Regions from separate parts of the Streptomyces sp. NPDC085524 genome, predicted to be linked through region 2. Evidence: riboswitches for the same ligand, from Rfam matches in the RefSeq annotation. Region 2 holds a riboswitch; the other holds the start of a gene.

Region 1 (15,286 bases), on a different contig from region 2:
CGGGGCGCCGGCTGGGGCGCGAAGCTCCTGGCCGCCGCCGAGGAAGAGGCCCGGGCCCGGGGCTGCGCGAGCGTCCTCGTCTCCTCGTTCACCTTCCAGGCCCCGTCCTTCTACGCCCGCCACGGCTACGTGGAAACGGCCCGCGTCCCGGGCTTCCCGGGCGGCCACGAGGACGTGTACTTCCTCAAGCAGCTGGCCTGACCCGCTGGCCTGACCCGCACCCGAGCATGAACCGCACCGCACCGCACCGCGGAAACGCCCGAGGGCGGCACCCCCTCCGTCAGGAAGGGGTGCCGCCCTCGGTACGTGAAGAACAGCCGATCCACCAGGGCCGGAGGCCGGCCCGCGGTGGATCAGAAGTCCATGTCGCCGCCCGGCATGCCGCCGCCGGCAGCAGCGCCGGCCTTCTCGGGCTTGTCGGCGATGACGGCCTCGGTGGTGAGGAAGAGGGCCGCGATGGACGCCGCGTTCTGCAGCGCGGAGCGGGTGACCTTCGCCGGGTCGATGATGCCCTCGGCGATCATGTCGACGTACTCGCCGGTCGCGGCGTTGAGGCCCCAGCCGACGGTCAGGTTGCGGACCTTCTCCACGACGACGCCACCCTCGAGACCACCGTTGACGGCGATCTGCTTGAGCGGGGCCTCCAGGGCGAGCTTCACGGCGTTGGCGCCGGTCGCCTCGTCACCCGACAGGTCGAGCTTCTCGAAGACCGAGGAGGCCTGCAGCAGGGCCACGCCACCGCCGGCGACGATGCCCTCCTCGACGGCCGCCTTCGCGTTGCGAACGGCGTCCTCGATGCGGTGCTTGCGCTCCTTGAGCTCGACCTCGGTCGCGGCACCGGCCTTGATGACGGCCACGCCGCCGGCCAGCTTCGCGAGGCGCTCCTGGAGCTTCTCGCGGTCGTAGTCCGAGTCGGAGTTCTCGATCTCGGCGCGGATCTGGTTCACGCGACCGGCGACCTGGTCGCTGTCACCGGCACCGTCGACGATGGTGGTCTCGTCCTTGGTGATGACGACCTTGCGGGCGCGGCCGAGCAGGTCGAGACCGGCGTTCTCCAGCTTGAGGCCGACCTCCTCGGAGATGACCGTGCCGCCCGTGAGGATGGCGATGTCGCCGAGCATGGCCTTGCGGCGGTCGCCGAAGCCCGGGGCCTTGACGGCGACGGACTTGAAGGTGCCGCGGATCTTGTTGACGACCAGGGTCGACAGGGCCTCGCCCTCGACGTCCTCGGCGATGATCAGCAGCGGCTTGCCGGACTGCATGACCTTCTCCAGGAGCGGCAGCAGGTCCTTGACCGAGCCGATCTTGGAGTTGACGATCAGGATGTACGGGTCGTCGAGAGCCGACTCCATACGCTCCATGTCGGTGGCGAAGTACGCCGAGATGTAGCCCTTGTCGAAGCGCATGCCCTCGGTGAGCTCGAGCTCCAGACCGAAGGTCTGCGACTCCTCGACGGTGATGACGCCTTCCTTGCCGACCTTGTCCATGGCCTCGGCGATGAGCTCGCCGATCTGGGTGTCGGCGGCGGAGATGGAGGCCGTGGAAGCGATCTGCTCCTTGGTCTCGACATCCTTCGCCTGGGCGAGCAGGGCGGCGGAGACGGCCTCGACGGCCTTCTCGATACCACGCTTGAGGGCCATCGGGTTGGCACCGGCGGCCACGTTGCGCAGACCCTCGCGGACGAGCGCCTGGGCGAGGACGGTGGCGGTGGTCGTACCGTCGCCGGCGACGTCGTCCGTCTTCTTGGCGACTTCCTTGACCAGCTCGGCGCCGATCTTCTCGTACGGGTCCTCGAGCTCGATCTCCTTGGCGATGGAAACACCATCGTTGGTGATCGTGGGGGCGCCCCACTTCTTCTCAAGGACGACGTTGCGACCCTTGGGGCCAAGGGTGACCTTGACGGCGTCGGCGAGCTGGTTCATCCCACGCTCGAGGCCGCGGCGGGCCTCCTCGTCGAACGCAATGATCTTGGCCATCTGAAGTGGTCCTCCCGGACAGCGGTGGATTGCTCCTGGACCGCGCCCGCGCCCGCGACGGACGGCCTGCGTGCCCGGCGGTTCCTTCCCGCCGGACCCTGCGGGCCTCACCGACCCGGTCCTCGTTCAGTAGCACTCTCAACCGGAGAGTGCTAACGCCAATGATTAGCACTCGACCCCCACGAGTGCAAGCGGCTTGGGGTAACGCCGGGCCGTGGCCCAAGGGACGTACGGCAAACGCACGAGGGGCCCGCATCCCTCCTCGGATGCAGGCCCCTCGTTGTGTCTGCGCGTACGCGGGTGCGCGCGTACGTGTCGCGTCGGTGGTCGATCGCTCCGGGACTCAGCCGAGTGCGAGCTTGACCATGTCCGCCTGCGGACCCTTCTGGCCCTGCGAGATCTCGAACTCGACCCGCTGACCCTCTTCAAGGGTGCGGTATCCGTCCATCTGGATGGCGCTGTAGTGGACGAACACATCCGCACCACCGTCGACCGCGATGAAGCCGTAGCCCTTCTCCGCGTTGAACCACTTGACGGTGCCCTGAGCCATGCCTAACTCCCCTATTACTGGCCCTTGCGCGGGAACGCACTTCGCGTTACCGGGTCATCACTTGCGTCGGAACGCGTCGACCGAGGCTGAATGTATCTGCGCCGATGCTGTCTGCAACAGGTCAATCCGACGAGAAATCTGGACACCCAGATACATTGAAATGAAGTGAAAATTTGACATATTCCAGGGCAACTCGGGCCTGACATATCCCGCCAAAGCCCCAAACCGCACCCGCACATTGACCAGATGTCGACCCTCACGCGACCCGTTCATATGCACCGGGCAAGAACAGCGGAGGGGACTTCCCCAACTCTACCGTGCCCAATCAAGCAGAATTGCCCCCTCCGCTTCCAGCGGAGGGGGCAATTCAATTTATGGAGATCCTGTCGGAAGCCCGTGGGCGTCCGGTCAGCAGCCGCCCGCGACGGCCGGGATGATCGAGACGCCGGCGCCGTCCGGCGTCGCCGCCTCCAGCCCGCCCTCGAAGCGCACGTCGTCGTCGTTCACGTAGACGTTCACGAAGCGGCGGAGCTTGCCCTGGTCGTCCAGGACGCGCGCGCCGATGCCGGGGTGGTTCTTCTCCAGCGACTCGATGACCTCGGCCAGGGTCGCACCCTCGGCCGTCACCTCGGCGGCGCCGCCGGTGTAGGTGCGCAGGATGGTGGGGATGCGGACGTTGACGCTCATGGCGACACTGCCTTTCCGGTAGTGCGTAGGGGGTGGTCAGGCCAGGCCGGCGGCGCGGAACGCGTCCAGGCTCGGGCGGATGGTGGCGGTCTGGCCGCTGTCCGCGGCCACCGCCTCCAGGGTCTTGAGGCCGTCACCGGTGTTGAGGATCACGGTGGTCAGCGTCGGGTCGAGCAGCCCGTTCTCGATGAGCTTCTTCGTGACGCCGACGGTCACGCCGCCCGCGGTCTCGGCGAAGATGCCCTCGGACTGCGCGAGGATCTTGATGGCCTCGACGACCTGCTCGTCGTTGACGTCCTCGACCGCACCGCCGGTGCGGCGGGCGATGTCCAGGACGTACGGGCCGTCGGCCGGGTTGCCGATCGCCAGCGACTTGGCGATGGTGTTCGGCTTCTGCGGGCGGACCACGTCGTGGCCGGCCTTGAAGGCGGCCGACACCGGGGAGCAGCCCTCGGCCTGGGCGCCGAAGATCTTGTACGGCTTGTCCTCGACGAGGCCGAGCTTGATCAGCTCCTGCAGACCCTTGTCGATCTTCGTCAGCTGCGAGCCGGACGCGATCGGGATGACGATCTGGTCGGGCAGCTGCCAGCCGAGCTGCTCGCAGATCTCGTACGCCAGCGTCTTGGAGCCCTCGCCGTAGTACGGGCGCAGGTTGACGTTGACGAAGCCCCAGCCCTCGCCCAGCGGGTCGCCGATGAGCTCGGAGCAGAAGCGGTTGACGTCGTCGTAGTTGCCCTCGATGCCGACGAGGTCGCCACCGTAGACACCGGCCATGACGACCTTGCCCTGCTCCAGGTCGTGCGGGATGAACACGCAGGAGCGGAAGCCGGCGCGGGCGGCCGCGGCGCCGACGGCGCCGGCCAGGTTGCCGGTGGAGGAGCAGGAGAGCGTGGTGAAGCCGAACGCGCGGGCCGCCTCGACGGCGATGGCCACGACGCGGTCCTTGAAGGAGTGCGTCGGGTTGCCGGAGTCGTCCTTGACGTAGAGCTTGCCGGTGACGCCGAGCTCCTTGGCCAGGTTGGCCGCGTCCACGAGCTTGGTGAAGCCGGGGTTCAGGCTGGGCTTGGAGGCCACGTCCGCGGGGACGGGCAGCAGCGGGGCGTAGCGCCAGATGTTGTTCGGGCCGGCCTCGATCGCGGCGCGCAGGGCTTCCACGTCTTCGGACGAACCAGTACCGGCGGGAAGGTCGTAGGCGACCTCGAGCGGTCCGAAGCACTCGGCGCACGCGAAGATGGGGCCGAGCTCGAAGCGGGTGCCGCACTCGCGACAGGAAAGACCGTTGGCAGGTCCGAGGTCAACAGAGGTGGCGACAGTCTGTGCAGCCATGATGGCGAGGCCCTTTCTCCTCATCTTCCCCATGGCGCACTTCGCCATGAGACGGAATTGGCACCTTCCCTAGCCGGGGACCCCGCGGGATGCGTATCGCATCGCGAGAACCGACTGGAGGGTTGCCGGGGCTTCAACGGGCCGTGTCCCTCTGCCCCTCTGGATGAGCGGTATGGCACCGGCACACGCGCTCTGTGGCGCGCCGGTGCGTTTGTACGCGGGGACCCCCGGCATGCGGTGGTCCTTCGCGTTGTTCAAGACTGTAACCGAAGGTCCGGGCGGCTGAGATGGCTGTCCGAACCGCGAGATGGATCACATATCGCACCATAACGCCGAAACGCAGGGAGTGCTGAGGGTGCTGGAAGAGGTGGAGCGCTGGCTGGCAGCCCGCTCCTGGTCAGCCGCCGACCGACCGCTCGACCAGCTGCTCGACCGGAAACGGGCGACGGGCACCACGGTCAGCGTGGTCCTGCCCGCGCTCGACGAGGAGCCGACGGTCGGGTCGATCGTGGAGGTGATCCGGCGCGAGCTGATCGAGGGGCTGCCGGTCCCGCTGGTCGACGAACTGGTGGTGATCGACTCGGGCTCCACCGACCGGACGGCCGAGGTAGCCGCGAAGGCCGGCGCCCGGGTGGTGCACCGCGACGGGATACTGCCGCGGATCCCGGCCCTGCCCGGCAAGGGCGAGGTGCTGTGGCGCTCGCTGCTGGCGACCACCGGGGACGTCGTCTGCTTCGTCGACGCCGACCTGCGGGACTTCTCGGCGACCTTCGTCTCCGGGATCGTCGGGCCGCTGCTGACCGACCCGGACGTGCAGTTCGTCAAGGCGATGTACGACCGCCCGCTCGGCACAGAGTTCGACGGGCTCGTCTCCGGCAAGACATCGGGTCAGGGCGGCCGGGTCACGGAGCTGGTGGCCCGCCCCCTCCTGAACCTGCACTGGCCGCAGCTGGCCGGTTTCGTGCAGCCGCTGGGCGGCGAGTACGCCGTGCGCCGCTCCCTGCTGGAGCGGCTGCCGTTCCCCGTCGGGTACGGCGTCGAGCTGGGCCTGCTGGTGGACGCGCTGCACACGGTCGGGCTGGACGCGCTGGCCCAGGTGGACGTGGGCGTACGGCTGCACCGCCACCAGGACGGGCAGGCGCTGGGCCGGATGGCCGCGGCGATCTACCGCACGGCCCTGGTCCGGCTGTCGCGCGGGCACCTCGTACGTCCGGAGCTCACGCAGTTCGAGCGCGGACCGGAGGGCTTCGTACCGCACACGCACCCCGTGGACACCGAGGAGCGGCCGCCGATGCTGGGCGTCAAGGAGTACGCCGTGCGTCGCGTGGCGTGAGGTTTCGCATGGTTTGAGGGGGACCCGGCCGGGCTAGGTGTGCCGCATGGCTTCTCAGGTACTCGTCGCGGCGAACCGCGGCCCGCTCTCCTACGCCCTCGCCGCCGACGGCACGCTCGGTGCCCGGCGCGGCGGGGGCGGTCTCGTCTCCGGCCTCTCCGCGGCCCTCGCGGAGCAGCCGGAGGCGCTGTGGATCTGCGCGGCCCTGTCGGAGGCGGACCGCGAGGCGGTCCGGCGAGGGGTCTCGGAGCCCGGGGTCCGGATGCTCGACATCGACCCCGCCGTCTACGACGACGCGTACAACGGCATCGCGAACTCGGTGCTGTGGTTCACCCACCACCACCTGTACGACGTGCCGCGCGAGCCCGCCTTCGACGCGGAGTTCCGCCGCCGCTGGGCCTCGTACACCGCCTACAACCGCGCCTTCGCGGCCGCCCTCGCCGAGGAGGCCGCCGAGGGGGCGTGCGTGCTGGTCCAGGACTACCACCTGGCCCTGGTCCCGGGGCAGTTGCGGGAGCTGCGGCCGGACCTGCGCATCGCGCACTTCACGCACACGCCGTGGGCCTCGCCGGAGTTCCTGGACATGCTGCCGGACGACGTCCGCTCGGAGCTGATCTGGGGAATGCTCGGGGCGGACCGGCTCGGCTTCCACACCTGGGCCTGGGCCTCGGCCTTCATCAGCGGCGCCGAGACGGACGACGCGATCGGCCTCGCGTGGGGCGCCCTGCCGGGCGGCGACCGGCGCCACGGGGGCCGGCACCGCGGGGTCCAGCACCGGAAGGCGGGCTCGTCGAACCGGTTCACGGACGTGGACGTGTACCCCCTCGGCGTGGACGGTGACGACCTGCGGGCGCTCGCGCACCGGCCGGAGGTGGACGGCAAACTGGCGGGCCTGCGCGCGGAGGTCGGCGACCGGATGACGATCGTCCGGGTGGACCGCACCGAACTGTCGAAGAACATCCTGCGCGGCCTGCTGGCCTACCGGGAGCTGCTCACGACCCACCCCGAGTGGCGGGGCCGGGTGGTCCATCTGGCGTCCGCGTACCCGTCGCGGCAGGACCTGGAGGTCTACCGGGCGTACACGGCGTCGGTGGCGGAGCTGGCGGCGGACATCAACGCGGAGTTCGGCACGCCGGACTGGCAGCCGGTGCTCGTATCGGTCGAGGACGACTTCGCACGCTCCCTGGCGGCGTACCGGATGGCCGACGTGGCGCTGGTGAACCCGGTGCGGGACGGCATGAACCTGGTGGCGAAGGAGATCCCGGTGGTGTCGGAGGCCGGCTGCGCGCTGGTGCTGTCCACCGGGGCGGGGGCGTACGAGGAGCTCCGCCGCGACGCGCTGACGGTGAACCCGTACGACGTCTCGGAGACGGCCGCCGCGCTGCACACGGCTCTCGCCATGCCGGCGGCGGAACGCGCGGACCGCACCAAACGGCTCGCCGCCGCTGCCGTGGCGCTCCCGCCGGCCCAGTGGTTCGCGGCCCAACTGGCCGGCCTCCGCGACTGACCCGTGCGGGGCGGCGCCCCTGAAAATGCCGCTGCGCGGCACCCTGGGCTCCGCCCAGACCCGCTCCTCAAACGCCGGAGGGGCTGGAGTTGGCAAATCCAGCCTCGCCGGCGTTTGAGGCGCCGCCGGAGGCAAACCAGCCCCTCCGGCGTTTGAGGAGCGGGGTCCGGGGCGGCCCGGGGGAAAGGAGGAAGGGCGGGGCGGGGAGCAGCTCCGCGCAGCGGGGCCCGGCTACGCGCGAACGGCCCCGGCCAGCTCGGCCAGGAAGGCCGCCACGGCACCCGGTCCGGGGAGGACCAGGTCGGCCCGCGCGGCCAGCTCCGGCACCTCCGCCGAGCCGCTGGCCACCAGCAGCCCCGGCAGCCCGTCCGCGCGCCGCTTCTCGACCGCCGAGTACGCCGCCAGGTCCCCCAGGTCGTCGCCCGCGTACAGCACCGCCTCCGCGGACCGCTCCGCGAGGAACTCCGTCAGGGCGACGCCCTTGTCCATCCCCGGGGGCCGCAGCTCCAGGACCGCACGCCCCGGCTCCACCATCAGCCCGTGCCGCGCCGCCAGCTCCGCCAGCGGCTCGCGCAGGGCCGCGAAGGCGGCCGCGGGGTCGGCGGCCCGCCGGGTGTGCACCGCCAGGGCCCGGCCCTTCTCCTCGATCCAGGTGCCGCGCCAGGCCCCGATGGAGTCCAGGAAGCCCGGCAGCTCGGCCCGTACGGCCGCCACCCCGGGGTGTTCGGCGGGGGCGTGGACTATGCCGGTGACGGCGTCCCAGCGCTCGGCGCCGTAGTGGCCCAGGACGACGAGGTGCTCCAGCCCGGTGACCCCCGCGAAGCCCCCGTACCGCACGGCGACGCCCGCCGGCCGGCCGGTGATGACGGCGACCGAGTCGACCTCGGGGGCGAGTGCGGAGAGGGCCGGGACGGCCAGGGGGTGGGCGCGGGCCTGGTCCGGGTCCGGGACTATCTCGGCGAGGGTGCCGTCGAAGTCGAGGGCGACCACGGAACGGCGGGGTGCGCGGAGCAGGGCTTCGAGTCCCTCGCGTCCGGCTGCGGTGACGGGCATCGGCAGGTGGTGGTGCGGAGTGCTCCCCATACGGATGACCCTAATGGCCCAGCCGGGCCCCGGCTACGGGGCCGGGACACCGCGCCCCCGCTACCGCCGCGCCCGCTGCGCCTCACGGATGCGCCGCAGCCGGTTCACCGTGCCCGGGGCGTGGGCGAGGGCGCGCGGGTCGTCCATGAGGGTGTTGAGCAGCTGGTAGTACCGGACCGGCGTCATGCCGAGCCCTTCCCGTATGGCCCGCTCCTTGACCCCGGGCCCGGGCCAGGTCCGGCCTTCGTACGCGAGCACCGCGGCCTCGGTGGCCGTCAACTGCCCCTCGTCCGTCATACGGCCAGATTAACGCCGCCCACCGACACCCGGCCCGGCCCGCCCTCAGTGGGCGTCGGCCGACCGCGCCGCCGTCGCGATCTCCTCCAGCACCTTCGCCGGCTGTCCGCCCGGCTGCACGGCGGTGCCGATCTTCTCCTTGATGTCCTCGCTGACGCCCGCCCAGGACTTCTTGCCGACGGGGTACAGCTTCGCGTTCGGCAGTGCGGTCAGGAAGGTCTTCAGCTGTGGCGCGGCGCCGCCCGTACCGGATTCCACGGCCCGGTAGCCGCTCGTGGTGGCGGGCAGCAGGTCGTACTTGGCGGTGAAGGCCGTCACGTTCTGCGGCTCGTACAGGTAGTCCAGGAACGCGCCGGACTCCTTGCGGTGCCCGTTCTTGAAGGCCATGACCCAGTCGGCGACGCCCATCGCCTGGGGGTCGGACCCGTCCGCCGTCGGCAGCGGCACCATCCCGAACTTCACGCCCTTGGCGGCGGCCTGCTTCAGCAGCGTCGGGTGTCCGTTGAGCATGCCGACCTCGCCGCGCGTGAAGGCGTCGAAGGCGGCCTGCCGGTCGACCTTGCCCGGTTCGACGGAGCCGGTGAGGCCCTGGCCGACCAGCTTGTCCCGGAGGAACTCCAGGGTCTTGATGTTGTCCGGGGAGTCGATGGCGTACGCCTCTTCGTTGTCGGTGTAGCCGCCACCGCCCGCCAGGGTCCACATCATCGTCTCGGCCTGCGCCTCCTCGCGGCCCAGCGGCACCGCGAAGGGGGTGGGGACGCCCGCGGCCTTGAGCTTCTTGGCCGCCGCTTCCAGGTCGGCCCAGTTCTTCGGCTGCCAGGACCCGGGCTTCGCGTCCTTCCCGACGACGCCCGCGTCCGCCAGCAGCTTCTCGTTGTAGAAGAGCAGCCGGGTACTGGAGACGAAGGGCATCCCGTACTGGACGCGCTTGACCTTGCCCGCGTCGGCGAGGGGCGCGAGGAAGTCTGCCTCGGTGCGCACGGAGAGCAGCTCGTCGGCCTTGTAGAGCTTTCCGGCGGCCGCGTAGTCGGCGTAGGCGCCGATCTGGGCGATGTCGGGGGCCTTGCCGGCCTTGACCATGGCGGCGACCTTGGCGTCGACCTCCGACCAGGAGTAGACGCTGACCTCGACGTGCACGCCCGGGTTGGCCTTCTCGAAGCCGGCGGCGAGGTCCTTCCAGTAGGCCGCCGAGGAGTTCTGCGGATTGTCCCCGTAGTCGGCCGCCACGACCCGCAGGGTCACCTCGTTGTCCCCGGTGAGTCCCCCGACGGCTCCGCAGGCCGTCAGCGTCACGGCGGTCAGGCACAGCGCGGCGCCGGATGCGGCCAGGCTCAGAAAACGGCCCTTCACGGTTCTCGATCCACTCCCTTTGTCGTACGTACGATCCACGTAAGGTCTACACCACTTTGGCGGCTCCCTCACACCCACCCCCCACCCCGGGTCCCGGATTTGTATGGCCACTCAACAATCCCTCTCACTGGACTAGACCTTTCCCCGCCGAGCACGCGAGACTGTCCCTGTGAAACCCGTGAAACACGTCATCGCCCTCGATGTGGGCGGCACCGGGATGAAGGCCGCCCTGGTCGCCGCCGACGGCACCCTGCTGCACGAGGCCCGCCGCGCCACCGGCCGCGAGCGGGGCCCCGAAGCCGTCGTCGAGACGATCCAGGACTTCGCCGCCGAGCTCCTCGACACCGGCAGGGAGCGCTTCGGGGAACCCGCCTCGGCCGCCGGAGTCGCCGTGCCCGGCATCGTCGACGGCGAGAACGGGATCGCCGTCTACGCGGCGAACCTGGGCTGGCGCGACGTACCGATGCGCGAGCTGCTCGGCCGGCGCCTCGGCGGCATCCCCGTCGCCCTCGGCCACGACGTCCGCACGGGCGGACTCGCCGAAGGCCGCATCGGCGCGGGCCGCGGCGCCGACCGCTTCCTGTTCGTACCGCTCGGCACCGGCATCGCCGGGGCCATCGGCATCGCCGGCCGCATCGAGGCCGGCGCCCACGGCTACGCGGGCGAGATCGGCCACATCGTGGTGCGCCCCGGCGGCCCCGCATGCGGCTGCGGCCAGTACGGCTGCCTGGAGACCCTCGCCTCCGCCTCCGCCGTCAGCCGCGCCTGGGCGGCCGCCTCCGGCGACCCCGACGCCGACGCAGCGGACTGCGCCAAGGCCGTCGAGTCCGGCGACGCCCGCGCCCGCGAGGTGTGGCACGGCGCCGTCGGCGCGCTCGCCGACGGGCTGGTCACCGCGATCACCCTGCTGGACCCGCGCACGCTGATCATCGGTGGCGGGCTCGCGGAGGCGGGGGAAACCTTGTTCACACCACTACGGAAGGCAGTGGAGGAGCGCGTGACGTTCCAGCGGCTGCCCCACATCGTCCCGGCGGCCCTCGGGGACACCGCCGGATGCCTGGGCGCAGGGCTGCTCGCCTGGGACCTACTCGCCACGGAGGTACCGGCCTGATGTCCGGAAGCGCACGCAGCACAGTCCTTTCCGGCGCCAGGGTGGTGCTGCCCACCGGCATCGTGGCGGGCGGCCGCGTCATCGTCGAGGGCGACCGGATCGCCGGGAGCGCGCACGAGGACACGCAGGCCGTCGACCTGTCCGGGCACTGGATCGTCCCCGGCTTCGTGGACATGCACAACCACGGCGGCGGCGGCGCCTCCTTCACCTCCGGCACCGCCGAAGAGGTCCTCCGGGGCGTGCGGACCCACCGCGAGCACGGCACGACCACCCTGGTCGCCTCCACCGTCACCGGGGAGCTCGACGAGCTGGCCCGGCGCGCGGGGCTGCTCGCCGAGCTCACCCAGCAGGGCGAGATCGCGGGCGTCCACTTCGAGGGCCCGTTCATCAACGCCTGCCGCAAGGGCGCGCACAAGGAGGAGCTGCTGCGCGACCCCGACCCGGCCGAGGTCCGCAAGCTCGTCGACGCCGCGCACGGCACGGCCCGCATGTTCACCCTCGCCACCGAACTGCCGGGCGGCCTGGACTCCGTACGGCTGCTGGCCGAGCACGGGGTCATCGCCGCGATCGGCCACACGGACTCCACGTACGACCAGACCCGCCAGGCCATCGAGGCGGGCGCGACCGTCGCCACGCACCTGTACAACGCGATGCCCGGCATGGAGCACCGCGCCCCGGGCCCGATCGCCGCGCTGCTGGAGGACGAGCGGGTCACCGTGGAGCTGATCAACGACGGCGTCCACCTGCACCGGGCCATGCTGGAGCTGGCCTTCCACCACGCGGGCGCGCACCGGGTGGCGCTGATCACGGACGCGATGGACGCGGCCGGCTTCGGCGACGGCACCTACCACCTGGGCCCGCTGGAGGTCGAGGTCAAGGAGGGCGTGGCGCGGCTCGTGGAGGGCGGCTCCATCGCCGGCTCCACGCTGACCCTGGACACCGCCTTCAAGCGCTCGGTCACCCTCGACAAGCTGCCGGTGGAATCCGTGGTGCAGGCGATCTCCGCCAACCCGGCCAAGCTGATCGGCCTGTACGACGAGATCGGCTCGCTGGAGCCCGGCAAGTACGCGGACCTGGTCGTCCTGGACGCGTCCTTCGACCTCAAGGGCGTCATGCGGCGCGGCGAATGGGTCGTCAATCCGGTGTCCTGAACAGCGCCCTGACGGCCAAGCGGCTGTACGGATCAAGGCGGTCGGCCCCGAGAACTGGGCCGACCGCCTTCCGTTTGGCATGATCCCGGCAGCAACAGACCCGGGGGTGCCCAGATGATCCTGACCGTGACGCTCAACACCGCGCTCGATGTGACCTACCGCGTACCGCGGTTGCTGCCGCACGCCTCACACCGGGTCACGGCCGTAACCGAACGCCCCGGCGGCAAGGGGATCAACGTCGCCCGGGTGCTGGCCGCGCTCGGCCACGAGGTGACCGCCACGGGCTTCGCGGGCGGCCCGGTGGGCGCCGTCGTACGGGAGTTGCTGGCGGCCGGGGCCCCCGGGGTGGCCGACGCCCTCGTGCCCTGCGCGGACACCACCCGCCGCACGCTGGCCGTCGTGGACGAGGCCTCCGGCGACACCACCCAGTTCAACGAGCCCGGCCCGCAGGTCACTCCGGCGGAGTGGTCGCAGTTCCTGGCCCGGTACGAGGAGCTCCTGGCCGGCGCCCGGGCGGTCGCCCTGTGCGGCAGCCTCCCGCCGGGCGTCCCCGTGGGCGCGTACGCGGTGCTCGTGCGGCAGGCCCGCGCGGCCGGGGTGCCCGTCCTGCTGGACACCAGCGGGGAGGCCCTGCGCCGCGGGGTCGCCGCCCGCCCGGAGATCATCAAGCCGAACGCCGCCGAGCTGGCGGAGCTCACCGGCTCCCGCGACCCGCTGCCGGCCACCCGCGACGCCCGCCGCCGGGGCGCGCACGCGGTGGTCACCTCGCTGGGCCCGGCCGGCCTGCTGGCCACCACCGCCGCGGGCACCTGGCAGGCGGCCCCGCCCCGCCCGCTGGCCGGCAACCCCACGGGGGCCGGCGACTCCGTGGTCGCCGGGCTGCTGTCCGCGCTGGTGGAGGGCCTGGACTGGCCGGAACGCCTGACCCGCGCGGTGGCCCTGTCGGCGGCCACGGTGCTCGCGCCGGTGGCGGGAGAGTTCGACCCCCGCACCTACGAGGAGGTACGGGGGTCGGTGAAGGTCACGGAGGCCTAGGAAGCCCAGGAGGCCGGCCGGGTCAGCCCTGCTCGAGCCACAGCTGGTCGAGCACGACGTCGCACTGGTTGCCGGCCTCGCACGAGATCTTGATGACGTTCTGGCCCTTCTTGAGGTCGACGAGCGAGTACGTGTTGGTCCAGCCCTTGGCCCAGTCGCCCTCGGCGGCCTTCGAGAAGTTCTTCATGTTGACCGGCCGGGTCTGCACCTCGCCGTTGAGGGTCAGCGTGGTGTTGGCGTCCTTGCCCGGCACCCCGTAGGTCATCTTCAGCTTGTACGAACCGGCCTTGGGCACGTCCAGCGTCCACGTCGCCGCGGCGCCGGGCGTGTTCAGGCCGTCCACGTACTGGCCGCCCGCGCTCTTGGCGCCCGGAACGGCGCTGTTCAGGCGCGCACCGCCGGTGAGGGACATGCCGGCGCCCGCGAAGTCGGCCTTCGGTAGCGGGGCCTCCGGCGCCTGCGAGGCCGTCGCGGGCGCACTCGACGGGGTCTGCGGGGCCGCGGACTGCTGGCCGCCGTTCGCCTCGCCCTTCCCCTTCTTGTCCTTGTCCTTCGGGGAGAAGACCACGGCCGCGCCGATGCCGATCGCGACGGTGGCCACCACCGCGACGGCCGCGATCAGCAGACCGCGGCGGCTGGAGCCGCCACCGCCGCCGTGACCGCCGGAGTGCGACATCGTCTGCGTCTGGTGCTGCGGGGGCTGCTGCTGCGGCGGAACGCCGTAGCCGCCCGCCTGGAGCGCCTCCGGGGCCTGGTACTGGGCCTGGTAGCCCGGCTGCGCGGGCACCTGGCCGCGCTGGCCGCCGTTCCTGCGCTCGCCGACCGTGCGCACCTGGTGGTGGGAGGTACGGGGAACACCCGGCTGCACGCCGGAAGGACCACCCGCGGGTCCCGGGTAGCCGTATCCGCCGGCCTGACCGGGCGGGGTGGCTCCGGCGGCCTGGCCGTCCGCGTAGAGATAGCCGAACGGATCGTCGTCCTCGGGCTGGTTCGCCCCACCGTGCGGTCCGTTGTTCGCGGGCGTCGTCATCGCAGGTCACTCCTTTCGACCCCCGGGAGCCTACCCCGAACAGGTGCGCCCACGGGTGCCGGATCGCCTCAGCCCGCCCTGCGGTGGGCCTTTGAGCGCGACCTCTTCTCGATGTACATGCGCTGGTCGGCCGAGCGCAGCACCTCGTCCGCGGACATGCCGCAGCTCGCCCAGCCGATGCCGAAACTCGCCCCGACACGCACCGCACGGCCGTCCACCCGGATCGGCGGGATGATCGCGTTGCGCAGCCGGACGGCGAGGTCGGCTGCGTCCGCCGCGCCCAGTCCGTCCGCGAGGACGACGAATTCGTCACCACCCAGCCGGGCGACGGTGTCACCGTCCCTGACGCCCGTCGTGAGCCTGCGGGCCACCTCGATCAGGACCGCGTCGCCCGTGTGGTGCCCGAACCGGTCGTTGATCGACTTGAAGCCGTCGAGGTCGCAGAAGAGCACCGCGAGCCCCTTGGTCCCGTCGTCGATGTCGGTCGCGGGCGCCACCGTGTGCACGTGGTGGTCGTACGGGCCGTCCGGCGCGGCCAGCGCCCCGGGGAACTCGAAGGGGTCGGCCCCGGAGAGGCCGTCGGCGGGGTCGGGGCGGAAATCGGGCCGGAAGTCGGGCTGAAAGCCGTGCTCACCGGCACCACCCGCCTCGACCCGCACCTCGCGCCCGTCGTAGGCGGCGTCCAGGGCCTCGATGGCACTCGCCCGTACGGACTGTGGCCTTCGGCACAGTCGCGCGCCGAGCCGGGCGCGCAGCTCGGCGCTGTTGGGCAGGCCGGTCAGCGAATCGTGGCTGGCGCGGTGCGCGAGCTGGAGCTCGTGCCGCTTGCGCTCCTCGATGTCCTCGACGT
Region 2 (15,286 bases):
TCATGCTGCTGATGTTCGCGACGCCGCTGTTCGCCGGTTTCGCGAACTGGATCATGCCGCTGCAGATCGGCGCGCCCGACGTGGCGTTCCCGCGGCTGAACATGTTCGCGTACTGGCTGTACCTCTTCGGCTCGATCATCGCGGTGGCCGGCTTCGTCACCCCGCAGGGTGCGGCCGACTTCGGCTGGTTCGCCTACTCGCCGCTGACCGACGCCGTCCGCTCGCCGGGCATCGGCAGCGACATGTGGATCATGGGTCTGGCCTTCTCCGGCTTCGGCACGATCCTCGGCTCGGTCAACTTCATCACCACGATCATCTGCATGCGCGCTCCGGGCATGACGATGTTCCGCATGCCGATCTTCACCTGGAACGTGCTGCTGACCGGTGTCCTGGTCCTGCTCGCCTTCCCGGTCCTGGCTGCCGCGCTCTTCGCGCTGGAGGCCGACCGCAAGTTCGGCTCGCACGTCTTCGACGCGGCCAACGGCGGCGCCCTGCTGTGGCAACACCTCTTCTGGTTCTTCGGACACCCAGAGGTGTACATCATCGCCCTGCCGTTCTTCGGCATCATTTCCGAGGTCATCCCGGTCTTCTCCCGCAAGCCGATGTTCGGTTACATCGGTCTGATCGCGGCGACGATCGCGATCGCCGGCCTCTCGGTGACCGTGTGGGCCCACCACATGTACGTCACCGGCGGCGTGCTGCTGCCGTTCTTCTCCTTCATGACCTTCCTGATCGCGGTCCCGACCGGTGTGAAGTTCTTCAACTGGATCGGCACCATGTGGAAGGGCTCGCTGTCCTTCGAGACCCCGATGCTCTGGGCCGTCGGCTTCCTGGTCACCTTCACCTTCGGTGGCCTGACCGGCGTCATCCTCGCCTCGCCCCCGCTGGACTTCCACGTCTCCGACTCGTACTTCGTCGTCGCGCACTTCCACTACGTCATCTTCGGCACCGTGGTCTTCGCGATGTTCTCCGGCTTCCACTTCTGGTGGCCGAAGTTCACGGGCAAGATGCTGGACGAGCGCCTCGGCAAGATCACCTTCTGGACCCTGTTCGTGGGCTTCCACGGCACGTTCCTGGTGCAGCACTGGCTCGGTGCCGAGGGCATGCCGCGCCGTTACGCGGACTACCTCGCCGCCGACGGCTTCACCCTGCTGAACACGATCTCGACGATCAGCTCCTTCCTGCTCGGCCTGTCGATGCTTCCGTTCATGTACAACGTGTGGAAGACCGCCAAGTACGGCAAGAAGATCGAGGTCGACGACCCGTGGGGCTACGGCCGTTCGCTCGAGTGGGCGACCTCCTGCCCGCCGCCGCGGCACAACTTCCTCACCCTGCCGCGCATCCGCAGTGAATCGCCGGCGTTCGACCTGCACCACCCGGAGATCGCGGCCCTCGACCACCTCGAGGACCACGCCGGAACCAAGGCGGCCGTCACCGGCGGCAGCAAGGAGGCCGGCAAGTGAAGGTCCAGGGCAAGCTCTTCCTGTGGCTCTCCTTCTTCATCCTGGTCATGGCCGTCGTGTACGGCGTGTGGTCGAAGGAGCCCGTCGGCACCACCGCGCTCTTCCTGGCCTTCGGCCTGAGCGTCATGATCGGCTACTACCTGGCCTTCACGGCCAAGCGCGTGGACGAGATGGCCCAGGACAACCTGGAGGCCGACGTCGCCGACGAGGCGGGCGAGCTGGGGTTCTTCTCCCCGCACAGCTGGATGCCGCTCTTCCTCGGCATCGGTGGCGCGTTCGCCTTCATGGGCGTCATCTTCGGCTGGTGGCTCATGTACTTCTCGGCCCCGATCCTCGTGATCGGCCTGTGGGGCTGGGTGTACGAGTACTACCGCGGTGAGAACGCGAACCAGTAGCAGCACCCGCGCGGCAGCGCCGCGTGGCACCAGGGGCCCGGACACCTCCAATGGAGGAGTCCGGGCCCCTCGTTTGCAGTCATCCCGCGCGCCGTAATTGTCATATCTTCATAGCGTTGAGCGCATGAACCACTCACCGCGTCTTTGGACGGTACTCAGCTGCTCCCTGCTGGTCGCGTCCCTCGGGGCCGGCGCAACCGCCTGCGGGTCAGGCGACGACAACCCGCTCTCCGCGCGCCCGTACGACGCGGGCGATCAGGTCGCCTTCAACCAGACCGTCGGCAGCCGCCCCGTGGACCCCGACAAGCCCCTCGAAGTCACCACGAAGGGGGGCGAGGCCCGCATCACCGACGTGACGGTCGTCGACACCCACGGGCGCCGCCTGGCGGGCGAGTTGTCCGCCAAGGGCGACCGCTGGCACAACACCGTCCCGATGGCCGCGGGCGTCCGCTACACCGTCACCGTGAGCACGGAGGACGGCAGGGGCGCGCAGGGGCGGCGTACGGCCGCCTTCGACACCACCCCGGCCAAGGGCGTCCTCAAGGTCGAATTCGGCCCGGACGCGGGCAAATACGGCGTCGGGCAGCCCATCACGGCCGAACTCAGCGAACCCGTCAAGGAGAAGGCCGCCCGTGCCGTCGTCGAACGGGGACTCGTCGTCGACACGCCCACGGGCGTCGAAGGGGCCTGGCACTGGGTCGACGACAAGAAGCTGCACTACCGCCCCAAGGAGTACTGGCCCGCCAACACCACGGTCTCCGTACGGAGCAACCTGGAAGGCGTCAGGATCTCCGACCACCTCTACGGCGCCGGGGCCAAGCCCCTGAAGCTGGAGATCGGCGACCGCGTCGAGGTCACCACCGACGCCGCCTCGCACTACCTCACGTTCAAGCGCAACGGAGAAGTGATCAACACCATTCCGGTGACCACCGGCAAGCCCGGCTTCTCCACCCGCAACGGCATCAAGGTGGTGCTCGGGAAGCAGTACTACGTCCAGATGCGCGGCGACACCGTCGGCATCGGCGGCAGCGAGTACTACAACCTCCCCGTCTACTACGCCACACGGGTGACGTGGAGCGGTGAATACGTGCACGCCGCGCCGTGGTCCGTCGGCTCCCAGGGCTACGAGAACGTCAGCCACGGCTGCACCGGCATGAGCACCGGCAACGCCGCCTGGTTCTACGAGAACATCACCGAGGGCGACATCGTCCAGGTGATCAACAGCATCGGCGAGGACATGGACGTCTTCGGCAACGGCTTCGGCGACTGGAACATGGACTGGAAGGACTGGCGGCAGGGAAGCTCCCTGCTCAAGGGCACCCAGGAAGGCCGCAGCCCCATGGACCAGGCCCGGCTGCGCCCGACCGTCTGAGCCCCGGCGGCCCCACGGGCCCCCGCACGCCTCCCGGACCCCCTCCGGGGCCCTCCAGGGCCCCGGAGGCGTCCTGTCGGAGCGTCAGGCGTCCAGGGACAGCCGGGAGCGCAGCAGGCCCGCCAGGGCCTCGGGGAACTCCACCGGGTCCACCGGAAGGGTCACGGCCGCGTCCGCACGGCTCCACGTGGCCAGCCAGGCGTCCTGCGGGCGCCCCATCAGCAGCAGCACCGGGGGACACCGGAAGATCTCGTCCTTGATCTGCCGGCACACACCCATGCCCCCGGCCGGAACGGCCTCGCCGTCCAGCACGCACACGTCGACGCCGCCCGCGTCCAGCTCCGTCAGGACCGCCGGAAGCGTCGCGCACTCCACGAACTCCACCGGCGGCAGGTCCGCGGCCGGCCGACGCCCCGCCGCCAGCCGCACCTGCTCCCGGGTGCCCGCGTCGTCGCTGTAGACCAGAACCCGCGCAGTCGCCCGCATTTCGTTCCTCCACGGTCCCGTGAATCACGTTGATGTTGCGCGGGATGCTACTCCTCCCGGTGCGTTGTCAACATCGGTTCGGACATGTCGCACGCGGGCCCGCAGAGGGGTCGTCTGATGGGCCGTTCGGGCCTTGCACACGCCCCTGACACTCCGAACGGCACCCCCCGGGGTGAGGGCGGGATAAGCGACCGACATAATGTCGGTCGTGGCGACAGCAACGACAGTAGATACCGGGCACGCGCACCCGACGGTCAACCGGCCGAACCTCGTCAGCGTCGGAACCATCATCTGGTTGAGTTCCGAGCTGATGTTCTTCGCGGCCCTCTTCGCGATGTACTTCACCCTGCGATCCGTGACAGGACCCGAGTACTGGACAGAACAGGCTGGGTTCCTGAATCTGCCCTTCTCGGCGACGAACACGACGATCCTGGTGCTTTCCTCCCTCACCTGCCAGCTCGGCGTCTTCGCCGCCGAGCGCGGTGATGTGAAGAAGCTCCGGACGTGGTTCATCATCACGTTCGTCATGGGTGCGATCTTCATTGGCGGCCAGGTGTTCGAGTACACCGAGCTGGTCAAGCACGAGGGCCTGAGCCTCTCGTCCGGACCGTACGGCTCGGTGTTCTACCTGACCACCGGCTTCCACGGTCTGCACGTGACAGGCGGTCTCATCGCCTTCCTGCTGGTCCTCGGCCGGACGTACGCGGCCAAGAGGTTCACCCACGAACAGGCCACGTCGGCCATCGTCGTGTCCTACTACTGGCACTTCGTCGATGTCGTCTGGATCGGCCTCTTCGCGACGATCTACCTGATCAAGTAGCGAACCCGTCGCCGGACACCGCTCCGGCACTCCATCCAGAAACACCGACGCAGAAGATCCTGACACCGGGGTAATCCGTGAAAAAGCTCTCCGCACGACGACGCCATCCGCTGGCGGCGGTCGTCGTTCTACTCCTCGCGCTGGCGGCCACTGGGGGGCTGTACGCCGCCTTTGCTCCCGCGGGCAAGGCGCAGGCCGATGAAACCGCCCAGTCCCTCGCCATCGAGGAGGGCAAGAAGCTCTACGCCGTGGGTTGCGCAAGCTGCCACGGAACCGGCGGTCAGGGTTCCTCTGACGGCCCGAGCCTGGTCGGCGTCGGCTCCGCGGCCGTCGACTTCCAGGTGAGCACGGGCCGTATGCCCGCCCAGCAGCCCGGCGCCCAGGTGCCGAAGAAGCCCACCATCTACACCCAGGCCCAGATCGACCAGCTGGCCGCGTACATCGCCTCCCTCGGCGCCGGCCCGATCACGCCGACCGAGAAGCAGTACAACCCGGCGGGTGCCGACATCGCCAAGGGTGGTGAGCTGTTCCGCAACAACTGCGCGCAGTGCCACAACTTCACCGGCGAGGGCGGCGCACTGACGAACGGCAAGTACGCCCCGAACCTCGAGGGCGTCGAGCCGAAGCACATCTACGAGGCCATGCTCACCGGCCCGCAGAACATGCCCTCCTTCCCCGACAGCACGATGCCGGAGAAGCAGAAGAAGGACATCATCGCGTACCTCCAGAACGTGAACGGCGAGAAGTCGGTCAGCCCTGGCGGCCTGAAGCTCGGCGGCCTCGGCCCCGTCTCCGAGGGTCTCTTCGGCTGGATCTTCGCTCTGGGTGCGCTGATCGCTGTCGCCGTCTGGGTCGCGGCCCACACCGCTAAGGCCAAGAAGTCATGAGTAGCCAAGACATTCCCGAAGAGAAGCACCTGCCGAGCGAGCAGGGCGACGCCCACCACGGTGGCGTAGCGGTCGCGGACGACCCGTTCGCGGACCCGGGCCTCCCGGTCCACAAGCCGCGCATCCAGGACATCGACGAGCGTGCGGCGAAGCGCTCCGAGCGCACCGTCGCGATGCTGTTCACGCTGTCGATGCTGGCGACGATCGCCTTCATCACGGCGTACGTCACGATCCCGGTCGACAAGATCGTGTACATCTTCCCCGTCGGGAAGGTGAGCGCGCTCAACTTCGCCCTGGGTCTGACCCTGGGCACGGCCCTCTTCTGCATCGGCGCGGGCGCGGTCCACTGGGCCCGCACCCTGATGTCCGACGTCGAGGTCGCCGACGACCGGCACGAGATCGCCGCTCCGCCGGAGGTCAAGGCCAAGGTCATGCAGGACTTCGCGGACGGTGCGAACGAGTCGGGCATCGCCCGCCGTCCGCTGATCCGCAACACCCTGCTCGGCGCGCTGGCCCTGATGCCGCTGTCCGCCGTCATGCTCCTGCGCGACACGGGCCCGCTGCCCGAGCAGAGCCTGCGCAAGACCGTGTGGGCCAAGGGCAAGCTGCTCATCAACCAGAACACGATGGAGCCGCTGCGTCCCGAGGACGTCCTCGTCGGCTCGCTCACCTTCGCCATGCCGGAAGGCCTGGAGGAGGAGCAGCACGACTTCCAGGTCCAGATCGCCAAGGCCGCCCTGATGATCGTCCGCATCAAGCCGGAGGACATCAAGGACAAGCAGGAACTGGCGTGGTCCCACGAGGGCATCGTGGCCTACTCCAAGATCTGCACCCACGTCGGCTGCCCGATCAGCCTGTACGAGCAGCAGACGCACCACGTGCTCTGCCCGTGCCACCAGTCCACCTTCGACCTCTCCGACGGCGCCCGTGTCATCTTCGGCCCGGCCGGTCACGCGCTTCCGCAGCTGCGGATCGGTGTGAATGACGAAGGCTTCCTCGAAGCGCTCGGCGACTTCGAAGAGCCCGTCGGTCCTGCATTCTGGGAGCGCGGATGAGCACTGCGACCACTGACACGAAGGCGCGCAAAGCGCCTGCCGGCGAGCGCGTAGCGGACTGGGCGGACGGCCGCCTGGGCATCTACAGCCTCGCCAAGGCGAACATGCGCAAGATCTTCCCGGACCACTGGTCCTTCATGCTGGGTGAGATCTGCCTCTACACCTTCATCATCATCATCCTCACGGGTGTGTACCTGACGCTGTTCTTCCACCCGAGCATGAACGAGGTCGTGTACCACGGCTCGTACGTGCCGATGCAGGGCGTCCTGATGTCCGAGGCCTTCGCCTCGACCCTCGACATCAGCTTCGACGTCCGCGGTGGTCTGCTGATCCGTCAGATCCACCACTGGGCGGCGCTGATCTTCGTCGCGGCGATGGTCGTGCACATGATGCGCGTCTTCTTCACCGGCGCGTTCCGCAAGCCGCGTGAGGTCAACTGGATCTTCGGCTTCCTGCTGCTCGTCCTCGGCATGTTCACCGGTTTCACCGGTTACTCGCTGCCGGACGACCTGCTGTCGGGTACCGGTGTCCGCTTCATGGAGGGCGCGATCCTGTCCGTGCCGGTCATCGGCACGTACCTGTCGTTCTTCCTCTTCGGCGGAGAGTTCCCGGGCGGCGACTTCGTCGCACGGTTCTACTCGATCCACATCCTGCTGCTGCCCGGCATCATGATGGGCCTCCTGGTCGCCCACCTGATCCTGGTCTTCTACCACAAGCACACCCAGTTCGCGGGTCCCGGCAAGACGAACAACAACGTCGTCGGCATGCCGCTGCTGCCGGTCTACATGGCCAAGGCCGGAGGCTTCTTCTTCCTGGTCTTCGGTGTCGTCGCGGCCATCGCGGCCATCGCCTCGATCAACCCGATCTGGGCGCTCGGCCCGTACCGCCCGGACCACGTGTCCACCGGTGCGCAGCCCGACTGGTACATGGGTATGCCGGAAGGCCTGATCCGAGCCATGCCGGGCTGGGAGATCAACCTGTGGGGCCACACGCTCGTCCTGGGCGTGTTCATCCCGCTGCTGCTCTTCCCGCTGGTCCTCGGCGCGATCGCCGTCTGGCCGTTCATCGAGTCCTGGGTCACCGGCGACAAGCGCGAGCACCACATCCTGGACCGCCCGCGCAACGTCCCGACCCGTACGGCCTTCGGTGTCGCCTGGATCGCGGAGTACATCGTGCTCCTCATCGGCGGCGGCAACGACATGTTCGCCCAGTACTTCCACCTGTCGATCAACTCGATCACGTGGTTCGTCCGGATCGGCTTCTTCGTCGTCCCGGTCGTCGCCTTCATCGTCACCAAGCGGATCTGCCTCGGCCTCCAGCGCCGGGACCACGACAAGGTGCTGCACGGTCGCGAGACCGGCATCATCAAGCGTCTGCCGCACGGTGAGTTCGTCGAGGTCCACGAGCCGCTCTCGCAGGGCAAGCTGCACACGCTCACCTCGCACGAGCAGTACAAGCCGGTCGAGATCGGCCCGACGGTCGACGAGAACGGTGTCGAGCGCAAGGTGAAGGCCACCGAGAAGCTGCGCGCGAAGCTCAGCAAGGGCCTCTACGCCGAGGGCAACCAGATCCTGAAGCCCACGGCTGAGGAGTACAAGGAGATCCAGTCCGGCCACGGCCACCACTGATCCCCGCTTGACAGCATGAGGGACTGATTTCGGTCAGTCCTGGTGTCGCCACGGCGAGAGCCCCGTCCAGTGTCTGGACGGGGCTCTTTGCCGTCTCCCCGGCTGGATAGGCTGAAGGCCTTTCCATTCGACGTGGATCTCTGACGAGCAGCAGGAGCGGACCATGAACGTTGTGACCCCGGCGGGCGGCGACAGCGTGGCGGCCCGTGGCTGGCCGGGCGTCCTCGACGCCCTGCTGACCGGCCGTGATCTGAGTGCCGACGACACCGCCTGGGCCATGGACCGGATCATGCGGGGGGAGGCCACCGACGCCCAGATCGCCGGTTTCGCGGTCGCGCTGCGGGCGAAGGGCGAGACGGTCGACGAGATCAACGGCCTCGTACGGGCCATGTACGCGCACGCCAACCTCATCGAGGTGCCCGGCCGCACCGTCGACATCGTCGGCACGGGCGGCGACGGGGCCAAGACGGTGAACATCTCCACGATGTCCGCCCTCGTGGTGGCCGGAACCGGCGCGAAGGTCGTCAAGCACGGCAACCGGGCGGCGTCCTCCGCGAGCGGCTCCTCGGACGTGCTGGAGAAGCTCGGCGTCAACCTCAACCTCACCCCGGAGCGGGTCGTGGAGGTCGCGGAGGAGGCCGGCATCACCTTCTGCTTCGCCGTGAAGTTCCACCCGGCCCTGCGGCACGTGGCGGCGGCCCGCAAGGAGCTGGGCATCCGCACCACCTTCAACTTCCTCGGCCCGCTGACCAATCCGGCCCGGGTACGGGCCCAGGCGACCGGTGTCGCCGATGCGCGGGTGGCCCCGATCGTGGCGGGCGCGCTCGCCGAGCGGGGCTCGTCCGCACTGGTCTTCCGCGGCGACGACGGCCTGGACGAACTGACCACCACGGCCACCTCGCGCGTCTGGTGGGTCCGCGACGGCAAGGTCTCGGAGCAGTCCTTCGACCCGCGCGACGTCGGCATCGAGCTGGTCGACGTCTCCGCACTGGCCGGCGGGGACCCCTCGTACAACGCGGACGTCGCCCGCCGGCTGCTGGCCGGCGAGACGGGTCCGGTCCGCGACGCGGTGCTGCTGAACTCGGCGGCGGCGCTGGTCGCCCTCGACCCGGGCACGGGCACGCTGGAGGAGCAGATCGCGGCCGCCATCACCCGTGCGGCCGAGTCGATCGACTCGGGTTCGGCGCGGGCCGCCCTCGAGCGGTGGGTGGCGGCCACCAACCGGTAGGCCCGCCGCAGCCGGGCTGCGCGAGAAAGGCGTGAAAGAGCCGACCCCGGTCCAGCATGTGGACCGGGGTCTTGCGTTCGGTCGATCTTGTGGCAGGATGCGGATCAGGTCACGAGTGACAGCGTTTAGGCCCCGGCTTGCTGTCCGGCAACCCTCCTTCCGTGGCGGGGTGCCCCGGGTGATGACCAGGTCGTAGGCAGCAAGGCCTACGGCAAGCGCGGATCCCTCGATACCAGGGGTCCTGGTCCACTCGAGGAGCTTTTTCCGTGAGCAAGCGAATGCGATAGGGCGACTCCGCCCCTTCTTCAACCCTCGGATCAGGGTCTCTTCCGCGTACCCGCGTCGGGCCCGCCTTCCCTCCGAGGTCCCTACCCGTACCCCGGACGGCCGCAGCGCCGCCGTACCCGCGTACGGGCACACCGAAGCCATTCCGCCCTGCCTGCCGGGAGACACCGCCATGTCCGCGACCCTGAACGCCGCCGCCTCCACCGCTTCCGCCGCCACCGCCGTCGACCCCGCCTGTGCCGAGCCCCTCGCGGTCCTCGGCCGGGACGTCACCGTCCCGCTCGTCACCGGCGGCGAGGTCACCTACGCGGCCCTCGACTACGCGGCCAGCGCCCCCGCGCTCCAGCGGGTCTGGGACGACGTGGCCGCGTACGCCCCCTACTACGGCAGCGTCCACCGCGGCGCGGGCTACCTCTCGCAGCTCTCCACGGACCTCTTCGAGCAGAGCCGGGCCACGGTCGCCGGATTCCTCGACTGCCGACCCTCCGACCAGATCGTCTTCACCCGCTCCACCACCGACTCGCTGAACCTGCTCGCGGCCGCGCTCCCCGCCGGCTGCCAGGTCTTCGTCTTCGAGACCGAGCACCACGCCTCGCTGCTGCCGTGGACGAACGCCCAGGTCACCTACCTCAACGCCCCCCGCACCCCCGACGAGGCCGTCGCCACCCTGGAGCGCGCGCTGGCCGACCGCGAGCCTTACGGCCCGGCCCTGGTCTGCGTCACCGGTGCGTCCAACGTCACCGGTGAGCTGTGGCCGGTCAAGGAGCTCGCCGCCGCCGCGCACGCCCACGGCGCGCGGATCGTGCTGGACGCCGCCCAGCTGGCCCCGCACCACCCCGTCTCGGTCCAGGAACTCGACGTGGACTGGGTCGCCTTCTCCGGCCACAAGCTGTACGCGCCCTTCGGCTCGGGCGTGCTCGCCGGCCGCGCGGACTGGCTCCAGCAGGCCGAGCCGTACCTGGCCGGTGGCGGCGCCTCCCGCAAGGTGGCCCGCCGCGAGGACGGCGGCGTGGACGTCGAGTGGCACACCACGGCCGCCCGCCACGAGGCCGGCTCCCCGAACGTCATCGGCGTCTACTCCATCGCCTCCGCCTGCCGGGCCCTGACCGAGGCGGGCTTCGACACGCTGGTCGCCCGCGAGCAGGAGCTCATCCGCAAGGTCCGCGAGGGCCTCGCGGAGGTCCCGGCGGTGCGCGTCCTGTCCCTCTTCGGGGACGACGCCCCGCGCGTCGGCGTCATCTCCTTCGTGGTGGACGGCTGGAACAGCTCCCACTTCGCCGCGGCCCTGTCGGCCGAGTACGGCATCGGCGTCCGCGACGGCCTCTTCTGCGCCCACCCGCTGGTCCGCACCCTGCTCGGCAGCGAGCCGCAGGCCCAGGGCGAGTGCGGGGCGCCGGAGGCGGCGCCGGGGGAGCGCTCGCTGAACGCGATCCGCGTCAGCTTCGGCGCGGGCACGCCCGACGAGCACGTGGACCGCTTCGTCGGGGCGGTGAAGGAACTGGTCGCGGACGGCGCGAAGTGGCAGTACCGCACGGAGGAAGGCCGCTGCGTCCCGGCGGTCTGACGCCCCCTGCCCGGCGGGGGCTGCGCTGCCGGGGCGCTGCCCCGGACCCCGCGCCTCAAGCGCCGGCGGGGCTGGTTTTGCCTCGGCGGGACCGGTCTGTTGGGGCGGGGCCCCTCCGGAGTGTCTCCTCGTCCTCGCGCCTGCGGGCAGTGCTGCGTGGCGTGGAGGGTGGTCGCGCGCTCGTCCTGCGGGGACCCTCCTGCACGGCCCCACCCCAAGAGCACCGTCCCGGCCCGCCGGGGCGGAGTCATGGCGCGGACACCGCGCAGGGCCCGAAGGGTCAGGACCCCGGCCGGGGAAGATCCAGCCTCGCCGGCGTTTGAGGCGCGGGGTCCGGGGCAGCGCTACGCGTCGAGGCCGATCGCGAACGCCGCCTCCAGGTCGTGCTGGGAGTACGTACGGAACGCCACGTGCGTGTCCGTGGCCTCGACGCCCGGGATCTTGCTGATGCGGCCCGGGATGATGTCCGCCAGGTTCTCGTGGCGGGCGACGCGGACCAGCGCGATCAGGTCGTAGGTACCGGTGACGGAGTAGACCTCGCTGACGCTGTCCAGCGCGGCGATGGACTCGGCGATCTCGGGGATGCGGTCCACGCTGGTCTTGATGAGCACGATCGCGGTGATCACGGCTGGCTGTCTCCCTCGGTGGCCGTCGCTGGTCGACCCACTCTAGTCGTACGCCGATACCGCGCCCACGCGTAGAGGAAGCCGAGCGAGAAGCCCACCAGATGGGCCAGGTACGCGACCCCGGGACCGCTGCCCGCCCGGTGTGCCGCCACCCCCTGCAAGGCGAACCAGAAGAGCAGCACGATCCACGCCGGGAACCGCAGCGGCAGGAAGAAGAGGAACGGGAACAGGCTCGTCACCCGCGCGCTCGGCAGCAGGCACAGGAAGGCCCCCAGGACCGCCGAGATCGCGCCGGACGCGCCGACCAGGGTCTGGTCGGAGCCGGCGTTGGCCGCCGCGTACGCGGCGAGGGCCAGGTAGCCCGTACAGACGTAGAAGACGAGGAAGGCGGGGCGGCCCATCCGCTCCTCCGCCATGGCGCCGAAGACGTAGAGGAAGAGCATGTTCCCGAGCAGGTGCAGCCAGCTGCCGTGGACGAAGAGCGCCGTCAGCGGCGTCAGCCAGGCACGCGGGCTGCGCGTGAAGAGCTCGTCCGGGACGACGCCCCAGCGCCGGAAGTAGGCCGTACCCGCGGTCAGCAGTTCGTCCCCCGTGCCGTAGACCGGGTTCAGCCCCGAGGCGGGGCCGAGGAGGAACACCAGAGCGCAGCCCGCGATCAGCGCATGGGTGACCACCGGTCCCCGGGCGGCCTCGCGGACGGCCCGCCACCTTACGATCATGTGACAGAGCATGACGCAACCGGCCCCACCTGAAGCGGTGGCAGGCCGTAGGGTTACGAGCTGCGGTCCGACGAGAGCAGCGCGGACGGCTTTAATTGAATCAGCTACGAAGGAGAGAGCGGCCTGATGACGACGGTTCCCCTGCCGACCGACACCACCCGGTGGCGCTGCACCCTGTGCGGCAACCTCACGCGTTTCGACGTCACCCGTTCGTCGAAGGTCGTCGAGTACGTCCACCTGGACCTCGCCGGGGAGCCCAAGGTCGAGGAGCGCGAGGTGGTCAGTGAGACCATCGAGTCGGTCCGCTGCCGCTGGTGCAATGCGGTGGACCAGATCGAGCTCGTGGACAGGCCGGGCGCGGACTCCTGACGGAGCCCCGCCCACAGGTAGAAGACGGTAGGGGTGACGGATCGTGGAGCCAGCAAGCGGCGCTGAGCCGGCCGATGCGGCCGGCGACGCCGCCGAGGTGCTCGACCGCCCGCTGCCGGAAGGCGTGCGGCGTCGGGTCGTCGCGCTCGTCTCGGACGCCTTCGGCGGACTGACGGTCGCGGACCTCCCGGCGCAGCTGCGCCAGTACGCCCGTTTCACCCCGACCCGTCGGGTCAAGTTCGCCGGCAACGCCATGGCCACGGCCGTCGAGACCGACGGCGTCTTCCGCAGCCGCGTCGCCGAGAAGCTGCGCGAGGCGCAGGGCGACCTCGCCGCGGCGCTGGAGTCGGGCGCGCCGCCCGCCGCCGCCGATCCGCTGGACGTGGCGGCCGCCGCGTACGTGCTGCGGCCCGTCGGCTGGGTCAAGCTGGTCGCCGCCGCCGGCGAGGAGGCGCAGCGCGCCGACGCCGAGCGGGTGGGCGAGGAGACCCGGCGCGAGCTGGAGCGGCTGCGCGAGGAGCTGGCCCACGTACGGGAACTGCAGCGCACCGGGGGCGAAGAGGTGAGGGCCGAGCTGGAGGCCGCCCGCAAGGAAGCCGAATCGCTTCAGCGCAAGCTGCGCAGTGCCCTCAGCGACGTGAAGCGCGGCGAGGCCGCCCTGCGCAAGGTGAACGCCGAGATCGACGGGATCCGCGGGGAGGCCGCCGCGCAGGTGGCCGCCGCCGAGAGCGAGAGCCGGCGGCTCAAGTCCCGCCTCACGGAGGTGGAGACGGCGCTGGAGACCTCCCGCCGGGCCACCCGCGAGGGGCGCAGCATCGAGGACATGCGGCTGCGGCTGCTGCTGGACACCGTGCTGGACGCGGCGGCGGGGCTGCGCCGCGAGCTGGCGCTGCCGCCGGTGAACATCCGCCCCGCGGACACCGTGGACGCGGTGGAGCCCGGCCGGATGACGCCGAAGGACATCGCCGCCCGGGCGCTGTCGGAGACCGATCCGGCGCTGCTGGACCAGCTGTTGGCGCTGCCCCAGGCCCATCTCGTGGTCGACGGCTACAACGTGACGAAGACCGGCTATCCGACGATGCCGCTTGAGAAGCAGCGGCTGCGGCTGCTGGGCGGGCTGTCGATGCTCGCCGCGCAGACGGGCGCCGAGATGACCTGTGTCTTCGACGGGGCGGAGCTGGCGGCGCCGGTGCTGCTCGCGCCGCCGCGCGGGGTCCGGGTGCTGTTCTCCAAGGCCGGGGTCACGGCGGACGAGTTGATCCGCCAGCTGGTGCGCGCGGAGCCGCCCGGCCGCCCGGTGGTCGTGGTCTCCACCGACCGGGAGGTCGCCGACGGCGTGGCCAAGGCCGGGGCGCGACCCGTGACGTCCGCCTTGTTGCTGAAGCGGCTTTCGCGCGTTTCGTAACTCCTGGCCCCAATGCCCGAATTGGCAGGGAGTCTGAGGGACGTACGGTCAAGTGCCCTGCACACAGCGTGCGCTGTAGGTAAAGAACCTGGTCGGTCAGCAAGTTTTTTCCCGACGGGATTTGAACTGATCACAGCGGGGTCACTAAGGTCTGCTCAAACCTTCGTGCGGTAGATCACTCATTCGGGGTGGCGGCGGAGGTGCTGCCGAGCCTGCGTTCTTCGGCGGCTCTAGGAAGAAGGAGCTCGCCCGCGTGGCGTCCCACCGTCGACCCAAGCAGCCGACCCGCGCTCGTGTGACCGTGCTGACCGCGACAGCGGCCGCGGCCGTCGTCCTCTCCTCCCAGGGTGCATCGGCCGCCCCGGCGAAGCCGACCAAGGAAGAGGTCAAGTCCCAGGTCGACGCTCTCTACGAAGAGGCGGAGCAGGCCACCGAGAAGTTCAACGGGGCCAAGGAGCACCAGGACAAGCTCGAGAAGGAGATCGGGTACCTCCAGGACCAGGTCGCCCGCGGCCAGGGAGACATCAACGAGCTGCGCAACACGCTCGGTTCGATGGCCACCTCCCAGTACCGCACCGGCGGCATCGACCCGGCACTCGCCCTCCTCCTCTCCGAGGACCCCGACGGCTACCTCGACAAAGCCGCCTCCCTCGACCACTTGAGCGGCAAGCAGGTCGAGGCGGTCCAGCGGATCCAGGCCAAGCAGCGCACCCTCGCGCAGCAGCGCCAGGAAGCCGCGAGCAAGCTCGCCGACCTCGACGCCACCCGCAAGGAACTCGGCGAGAAGAAGAAGGCCTCGCAGGAGAAGCTCGCCGAGGCGCAGGCCCTGCTCAACACCCTCACCGCGGAGGAGCGCGCCGCGATCAAGGACGAGGACTCCCGGGCCAGCCGCGCCGCCGGCCAGCGCGTCGACCTCGGCAACGTCAGCGCCTCCGGCCGCGCCGGAGCCGCCCTCGCGGCGGCGAAGACCAAGCTGGGCGGCGC

What was found. Region 2 has a riboswitch for S-adenosylmethionine ahead of ACIGFK_RS35030 (aminotransferase class V-fold PLP-dependent enzyme). Riboswitches for the same ligand answer to the same signal wherever they lie in the genome.
Positions count from the first base shown of each region.
Region 1: linked by a shared signal. The riboswitch ahead of thrC (threonine synthase) and the one ahead of ACIGFK_RS35030 (aminotransferase class V-fold PLP-dependent enzyme) in region 2 are both predicted to bind S-adenosylmethionine.

Region 1 covers NZ_JBITTH010000026.1:92,347-107,632, reverse strand. The annotation lists gene ACIGFK_RS32525 (GNAT family N-acetyltransferase) at 1-201, shown strand, start outside; gene groL (chaperonin GroEL) at 354-1,976, opposite strand; gene ACIGFK_RS32515 (cold-shock protein) at 2,320-2,526, opposite strand; gene ACIGFK_RS32510 (MoaD/ThiS family protein) at 2,935-3,213, opposite strand; gene thrC (threonine synthase) at 3,250-4,563, opposite strand; SAM riboswitch class I at 4,557-4,709, opposite strand; gene ACIGFK_RS32500 (glucosyl-3-phosphoglycerate synthase) at 4,895-5,872, shown strand; gene ACIGFK_RS32495 (trehalose-6-phosphate synthase) at 5,919-7,379, shown strand; gene otsB (trehalose-phosphatase) at 7,611-8,462, opposite strand; gene ACIGFK_RS32485 (DUF3263 domain-containing protein) at 8,523-8,759, opposite strand; gene ACIGFK_RS32480 (extracellular solute-binding protein) at 8,805-10,109, opposite strand; gene ACIGFK_RS32475 (ROK family protein) at 10,288-11,220, shown strand; gene nagA (N-acetylglucosamine-6-phosphate deacetylase) at 11,220-12,371, shown strand; gene ACIGFK_RS32465 (1-phosphofructokinase family hexose kinase) at 12,486-13,406, shown strand; gene ACIGFK_RS32460 (CBM35 domain-containing protein) at 13,429-14,436, opposite strand; gene cdgB (diguanylate cyclase CdgB) at 14,505-15,286, opposite strand, start outside.
Region 2 covers NZ_JBITTH010000031.1:29,305-44,590, reverse strand. The annotation lists gene ctaD (cytochrome c oxidase subunit I) at 1-1,463, shown strand, start outside; gene ACIGFK_RS35070 (cytochrome c oxidase subunit 4) at 1,460-1,858, shown strand; gene ACIGFK_RS35065 (Ig-like domain-containing protein) at 1,983-3,230, shown strand; gene ACIGFK_RS35060 (hypothetical protein) at 3,315-3,716, opposite strand; gene ACIGFK_RS35055 (heme-copper oxidase subunit III) at 3,916-4,536, shown strand; gene ACIGFK_RS35050 (c-type cytochrome) at 4,614-5,423, shown strand; gene ACIGFK_RS35045 (Rieske 2Fe-2S domain-containing protein) at 5,420-6,478, shown strand; gene ACIGFK_RS35040 (cytochrome bc complex cytochrome b subunit) at 6,475-8,106, shown strand; gene trpD (anthranilate phosphoribosyltransferase) at 8,270-9,334, shown strand; SAM riboswitch class IV at 9,442-9,558, shown strand; gene ACIGFK_RS35030 (aminotransferase class V-fold PLP-dependent enzyme) at 9,792-11,183, shown strand; gene ACIGFK_RS35025 (Lrp/AsnC family transcriptional regulator) at 11,528-11,809, opposite strand; gene ACIGFK_RS35020 (rhomboid family intramembrane serine protease) at 11,806-12,528, opposite strand; gene ACIGFK_RS35015 (hypothetical protein) at 12,655-12,897, shown strand; gene ACIGFK_RS35010 (NYN domain-containing protein) at 12,938-14,302, shown strand; gene ACIGFK_RS35005 (NlpC/P60 family protein) at 14,556-15,286, shown strand, end outside.